3 regions of the Streptomyces sp. NPDC054786 genome follow, and region 2 is predicted to be linked to each of the others. Evidence: riboswitches for the same ligand, from Rfam matches in the RefSeq annotation. Region 2 holds a riboswitch; each other region holds the start of a gene.
The links. Region 2 has a riboswitch for cyclic di-AMP ahead of ACWGI6_RS09150 (M23 family metallopeptidase). Riboswitches for the same ligand answer to the same signal wherever they lie in the genome.
Positions count from the first base shown of each region.

Region 1: it holds a riboswitch for cyclic di-AMP, as region 2 does, so the genes downstream of both, ACWGI6_RS13480 (NlpC/P60 family protein) here and ACWGI6_RS09150 (M23 family metallopeptidase) in region 2, are expected to answer to the same signal.
Region 3: it holds a riboswitch for cyclic di-AMP, as region 2 does, so the genes downstream of both, ACWGI6_RS14720 (C40 family peptidase) here and ACWGI6_RS09150 (M23 family metallopeptidase) in region 2, are expected to answer to the same signal.

Region 1 is NZ_JBSHAW010000013.1:96,653-98,845, reverse strand. It holds gene pcrA (DNA helicase PcrA) at 1-618, opposite strand, end outside; cyclic di-AMP (ydaO/yuaA leader) riboswitch at 908-1,091, shown strand; gene ACWGI6_RS13480 (NlpC/P60 family protein) at 1,100-2,193, shown strand, end outside.
Region 2 is NZ_JBSHAW010000008.1:42,258-44,450, reverse strand. It holds gene ACWGI6_RS09155 (DUF2332 family protein) at 1-473, opposite strand, end outside; cyclic di-AMP (ydaO/yuaA leader) riboswitch at 766-912, shown strand; gene ACWGI6_RS09150 (M23 family metallopeptidase) at 924-2,039, shown strand; gene ACWGI6_RS09145 (aldo/keto reductase) at 2,110-2,193, shown strand, end outside.
Region 3 is NZ_JBSHAW010000015.1:33,799-35,991, forward strand. It holds gene ACWGI6_RS14710 (ATP-dependent Clp protease proteolytic subunit) at 1-479, shown strand, start outside; gene ACWGI6_RS14715 (hypothetical protein) at 485-793, shown strand; cyclic di-AMP (ydaO/yuaA leader) riboswitch at 1,085-1,271, shown strand; gene ACWGI6_RS14720 (C40 family peptidase) at 1,276-1,749, shown strand; gene ACWGI6_RS14725 (LysE family translocator) at 1,974-2,193, opposite strand, start outside.

The DNA.
Region 1 (2,193 bases), on a different contig from region 2:
CGCGCTGAAGGACTTGGGCGGGTAGCGCTTGGGGTCCAGGTCCAGATCGCGGCAGACCAGGGCCATCAGGCGCTTGGAGTCGGCGGCGTCGTAGATCGAGAAGGAAGAGGTGAAGCCCAGCTTCTTGGACTCGCGGCGCAGGATGCGGACGCAGGCGCTGTGGAAGGTGGAGACCCACATGGCGTTGGCCCGCGGGCCGACGAGCTCCTCGACGCGCTCCCTCATCTCGCCGGCGGCCTTGTTCGTGAACGTGATCGCGAGGATCTGGCCGGGGTGGACATGGCGCTCGGCGAGCAGATGCGCGATGCGGTGGGTGAGCACCCGGGTCTTGCCGGAGCCGGCGCCGGCGACGATCAGCAGCGGGCCGCCGGTGTGCACCACGGCGGCCTTCTGCTCGTCGTTGAGCCCCTCCAGCAGCGTCGCCGGGTCGAGGGCGGGACGGGCGGCGCCGTCGCGGTAGTACGCCTCTCTGGGCGGGGGCGCGTCGAACTTCCCGCCGAAGAGGTCGGCGGGGATCTCCTCCGGGGCCGGACCGTGCTCGTCCTCGGGGGGCGGCGGGTGCTCCTCGCCCTTGTGGCCGAGGTCCGCCAGGAAACTGTCGTCAAAGAGGCTGCTCATCGCCCACCGAGTCTAGGCCGCCGCACTGACAGTCCGCCGCGGAGTAGCCCATTGTCGGCCGCTTGCGGGGCGAGGCGTGGCACCGCGGCAGGTCAGGTGGCCGGGACCGGCACAGATCGGTCGGCGGCTCGTCTACCCGAATCCGACATCTGCCACAACAACCCCGCATCGCGTTCAGGTCACGAAAAGGTTTCGGGCATATCGAACATCAGCCTTCACAGGAGCCACACGAGTTGGCTAACGTCCTCGCTCAGGCAGCCCGCCTCCCCGTGGACGACAGCGTCCGCACGGGCCGCCCACGCCGAGTCCGGCCCTGCCCTCAGGCACCCGGAGCCGGGGACCCACCAGCACCACCGGGGTGAATCGATCCGGACAGCCGTCGCCAGCGGACGTCCGGACCGTAGGGCAAGCCTTCCGTCAGCGACACCGCCCGAACCCGACAGCTAACCCGGTAGGCGGTCCACGGAAGGAGTCGCCGGCCTTGGCGTCGCATCGCAAGCCGCGCACCAGCATTCTCGCCTCACCCGGAGGCCGACGTACGGCCGTCGGGCTCACCACTGCCGCCCTCGCCTCGGCCACGCTGCTCTCGCAGTCCGCCGACGCGGCCCCCCGGGCGCCCAAGCCCACCGTCGAAGAGGTCAAGCAGAAGGTCGACGGCCTCTACCGCCAGGCCGAGGTGGCCACCCAGAAGTACAACGCCGCCAAGGAGCACGCCGACACACAGCGCCACACCGTGGACGGCCTGCTCGACGCCGCCGCCAAGCGTGCCGAGAAGATGAACGAGTCCCGGCGCCAGTTGGGCACCTTCGCCTCGGCGCAGTACCGCACCGGCGGCATGAACCCGACGGCGCAGCTGATGCTCGCCAAGGACCCGCAGCAGTTCGTCGACCGCAGCCACCTCATGGAGCGGCTGACCGGCCGGCAGAAGCAGGCCGTCACCGACTACCAGGAGCAGCAGGCGGCGGCCGCCCGGCAGCGCGCCGAGGCGACCCGCAGCCTGGAGCGGCTGCAGACGTCGCAGACATCCCTCAAGGAGTCCAAGCGGTCCGTGCAGCAAAAGCTGGCCGAGGCCCGGCAGCTGCTCTCCCGGCTGACCGCCCAGGAGAAGGCGCGGCTCGCGGAGCTGGAGCGCCGGAAGGAAGCGGCGGCCAAGCGCAAGGCCGAGGAGGAGGCGCGCAAGCAGCAGGAGCGCGAGCGCCGGCGCCAGCACGACGCCGGCGGCTCGGCCGGCGGACAGACCGGCGGCGGTGCGGACGACGGTGGCTCGACCGGCGGTTCCACCTCGGCCAAGGCCGACAAGGCGCTCGCCTTCGCCCGCTCCCAGATGGGCAAGCCGTACGTCTGGGGCGCGACCGGCCCCAGCTCCTACGACTGCTCGGGCCTGACGCAGGCCGCGTGGAAGGCCGCCGGTGTCAGTCTGCCGCGGACCACCTGGGACCAGGTCAAGGTCGGCCAGCGGATCGCCACCAAAGACCTCAAGCCCGGTGACCTGGTCTTCTTCTACGACGACATCAGCCACGTGGGCATGTACATAGGCGGCGGCAAGATGATCCACGCGCCGCACCCGGGCGCCAA
Region 2 (2,193 bases):
CGATAGCGGTCGGGATGCAGACCCAGCCCCGCCGACGCGCCGACCTCCAGCAGCGCCAGCGGCTGCGGCAGGCGGGCGAGCAGCGGCAGCAGCGTCGCGCAGTGGGCCGGCTCATCGGTCCGGGGCGAGCGCTGCATGATCACCGCGCGCACCTCGTCCCAGTGCCGGATCGTCCACTCGCGCCAGCGGCCGTACGCCATTTCACCGCGCGGCCCCAGCTCGGCGTGCGGGCCGTCGAGATAGCGGACGGCGGCGAGCAGAAGGTCCGGCTGCTGTTTGCCGCCGGCCGGCAGCGACCCCGACAGCAGATCGCAGAGCTCCTGGTCCTGGCTGATCCGCGCGCTCAGCTCCTCGTGCGCCGCGGACCACCCCCGTGCCCGACGCCAGGAGAAGTCCCCGTACCGCTCCGCCACCTCCCAGGCGCCGGCGGCAGCGCTCTCGACGTTCCCGGTGTTCCCGACGTTGACGGCCATGATCCGACGTTACTGCTCTCACGTTCCGTAACCGAGGGGCACCCCTCCGCATAACAACTGGCACACAATCCACGCGAGATCGTTTAGGCGTGGGCGGCCAACTCGCCCGATTTGTGGCCGTGGTGGCCGAAAAAGTCCACGCCAAAGCTGTTGTGGGGCCGTGATGAATTCCCGGGAAGGCTTGGAATCCGGCTGCGATCTCTATTACTGTCCGATAACGCAGCGCGGTCGTCCCAGCCGTCGCAAGAGGCGGCACCGCGCGCCGACGCCGAATCCCGCACGCGCTTTTCACGCACCTCCAGCACCTCGAACTGCACCAAGGGAACCGGGGAACCACTTCCTTGGGGTGAATCGGACGCCCTCCGCCAGGGGGCGCCCGTAGGAGACCTTCCTGCTCCGAACCCGTCAGCTAACCCGGTAGGCGAGAAGGAAGGAAAGGAGAGCGCCCCCGTGGCGTCCAACAGGCCTGCCCCCGAGGGTCCGTCCGCCTACGACCTCGATGACCGAGGTGCCTTCCCGGGCCCCGGTGATGCGGACACCATCAACGACGGACCGTGGGAGGAATGGAATCCCACCGAGGATTCCGTCCGCTCCGTCCGCGGCAAGCACCGGGTGGCCAAGCAGCGCGGCGGACTCGCCCGCGGCGGCACGGTCCTGGGCGTCGGCGTCATCGCGGCCGTCGGTGCCGGCGGAATGGCGTCGGCCGAGGGCCGCCCCGCGGTGCCGATCTCGATGCCCGACGTCGGCGGCATGGCCGACGAGCTCGCCGGCAAGCTGCCGGACGCCAAGTCGCTCCCCGGCATCGGTGACCTCATATCCGACTCGGGCGCGGACTCCACCGCGGCCGAGGGCGCCGCCACGGGCGATGCGGCCGCGGCGGCCTCCGGGCCCCTCACCCGGGCCGCCGGGACGGACTCGGACACGGGCGCCGCCGAGGCGCTGCGCAGCCGCATCCTCCAGCAGGCCGACGCGCAGCAGGGCGCAGCCGATCAGGAGTCCCGCGAGGCCGCCGAACACTCCGCATTCCAGAAGGCCGAGAACGAAGCCGCCGCTCACCAGAAGTCGGCCGAAAAGGCCGCAGCAGCCAAGAAGGCGGCCGAGATGGAGGCCAAGCGCGAGGCCGAAGAAGCGGCCCGGCAAAAGGCGGAGGCCGCCCGCCTCGCCAAGCTGGCGAAGAACTTCATCGCCCCGGTCTCCTCGTTCACCCTCACCGCCGGCTTCGGCCAGGCCGGCGACCGCTGGGCCGCGGACCACACCGGACAGGACTTCGCCGCGCCGACCGGCACTCCCATCAAGGCAGTGCACTCCGGCACCATCACCCAGGCCGGCTGGGCCGGCTCGTACGGCTACCGCATCGTCCTCACCCTCGACGACGGCACCGAACTCTGGTTCTGCCATCTGTCCTCGATGGTGAAGACCTCCGGCAAGGTCACCACGGGCGATGTCATCGGCCGGGTCGGCGCCACCGGCAATGTCACCGGCCCCCACCTCCACCTGGAGGTGCGCCCCGCCGGCGACCCGATCGACCCCATGCCGTGGCTGCGCGACCACGGCATCAACGTGTGAACTTCTGACGGGGTTGCTGTTGGGGGGAGCGGGAGGAATAACTCCCCGCCCCCCAACGCTGCAACCACGCATGACCGCCACACACACCCCCCGAAACCGCAGGCCCCTCGGCTCGCTCTCCGTCTCCTCGCTGTCCCTCGGCGGCAATGTCTTC
Region 3 (2,193 bases), on a different contig from region 2:
AGTTCATCCACCTCGAACACGCCGCGCCCGAGCAGGACATCTCGCTCTACATCAACTCCCCCGGCGGCTCCTTCACCGCGATGACCGCCATTTACGACACGATGCACTTCGTGTCGTGCGACGTGGAGACCGTCTGCCTGGGGCAGGCCGCCTCCTCCGCCGCGGTACTGCTGGCCGCCGGCGCGCCCGGAAAGCGGCTGGCGCTGCCCGGGGCCCGGATCCTGATCCATCAGCCGTCGTTCAGCGAGCCCATTCAGGGGCAGGCCAGCGACCTGCAGATCCAGGCGAAGGAGATGCTGCGCACCCGCGACCTGCTGGAGGAGATGCTGGCGCGGCACACCGGACAGCCCCGTGAGCGGATCGCCACCGATATCGAGCGCGACAAGATCTTCGACGCCCGCGCCGCCCAGGAGTACGGCCTGATCGACGGGATCACCCGCAACCGCAAGCAGTCGGCGCTCCAGCCCGTGGCGCGGTGAACCCGATGCTGCCGCCCGAACCGCCGCCGCTGCCCGCGCTGACCCGCGCCGAGGGCGAACTCATCGACAGCTATCTGGAGGTGATCGACCTGCTCGGCCGGATCAACCCGACCCGCTGCGAAGGCACCTACACCGGGCTGCGCGCCGCCCAGGCGCTGGTCGGCAAGGCCACCCGGCTACGGGACGCCCTGACGCTCATGCACAGCCGGGGCGAGAGCGAACTGCACCGCGCGACGCTGACCCGGGCGCTGCGGGTGCTGGACGGCGAGCGGCGGGCCGGGCTCGTGACGGTGCCGCCACCCGAGGAGGTCTGACCCGACACACGCACCGAGGCTGCGCATACGGCGTAGCGTCCGCGCCCGATGTGAGGAGGCGACGAATTGCGCGGAATAGACCTAATTCCTTGGACTTCGGATGTTTCGCCCCTGGTCCGAGGGGTGCAACACCCCGCGCCGTGGCACCTGAGGGAACAAAACTAACCATTCGGGTCAATTGTGACCCATCTCACATACGGCATTTTCAGCTCGGAATTCGGGTCCCAGGTGCGTGACGATCCCTTCGACGACAAGACCCCGCCACAGCGACGGGGCGGTCCGGACGGGCGCCTAATCCCGCCGCCGTGCCGGACGTCCGGTCGACGATGTGGACCGGCGGGAGCGGAGGACCCGAGCAGGACGGGGTCCCGGCCTTCACGGCCGAGGGCTCCTTGGGGTGAAGCCGTACAGACGGCCGGGCATCTTCGCCTGCCCGAACCCGACAGGTCTTCCTTCGCAGGCGGCTGACGAAGGGTTTGCGCATGACCGTGCGCATGCATACGCCGAATCTGCTGGCACGCGCCGGCACCGTCACCGCTCTGACGCTGGTCACGCTCGGCGGGACCAGCGTCGCGCCGGGAGCGGCCGGGAATGCCGAAGCCGCATCCGTGTCCGTTCACGCGCTGCGGGTCGCTGCTTCCAAGAGCGGAGCTCCTTACCGGTACGGCGCCCAGGGGCCGCACGCCTTCGACTGTTCGGGGCTGATGCTGTACTCGTTCAAGCGCGCCGGCCGGGCCCTGCCACGCACCGCCGCCGCGCAGTACGGCCGCACCCGGCATGTCGCGGCCAGCTCGCGCCGCCGCGGCGATCTGGTCTTCTTCCATTCGCGCAGCGGCATTTACCACGTCGGTATCTACGCGGGCCGGGGCCGGATGTGGCACGCCCCCAAGGCCGGGAGCGTGGTGCGGCTGGAACGGATCTGGAGCCGTTCGGTCTGGTACGGGCGTGTGGGCTGACCTGCGACGTCATCTCACGCCCGGTCAATTGTCGGTGGGCTTGGGCAATTTGACCGGGTGACTTCGCAACGGAGCGGCCGGCTCTCGTCCGTCCGCGGGAGTTTCCCGCCCGCGGACGGACCGGTCACGGTGCTGCCCCGGCCCGCACCGCGCGACGCAGGGGCGGTGTCCTTCACCTGCCGTGCCCTGGTGTCCGCGCCATGGCGCCCGTGGCATGCCCCGCCTCAGGCCAGCGCCACCTCGACGAGCAGGATGCCTCCCAGCGCCGTCAGGAGCGCTCCGGTGGTGGCTTCCAGGGCGCGGGCCACCGATGGGCGGCGCAACCAGACGCCCAGCCGGTCGACGAGCAGCGCGACGGCGGGGAACCACACCAGTGCCATGGCGACGACCATCGTCGCGAGCAGCAGCGTACGGGGCAGCGCGGGCTGTCCTGCCGGGACGAAC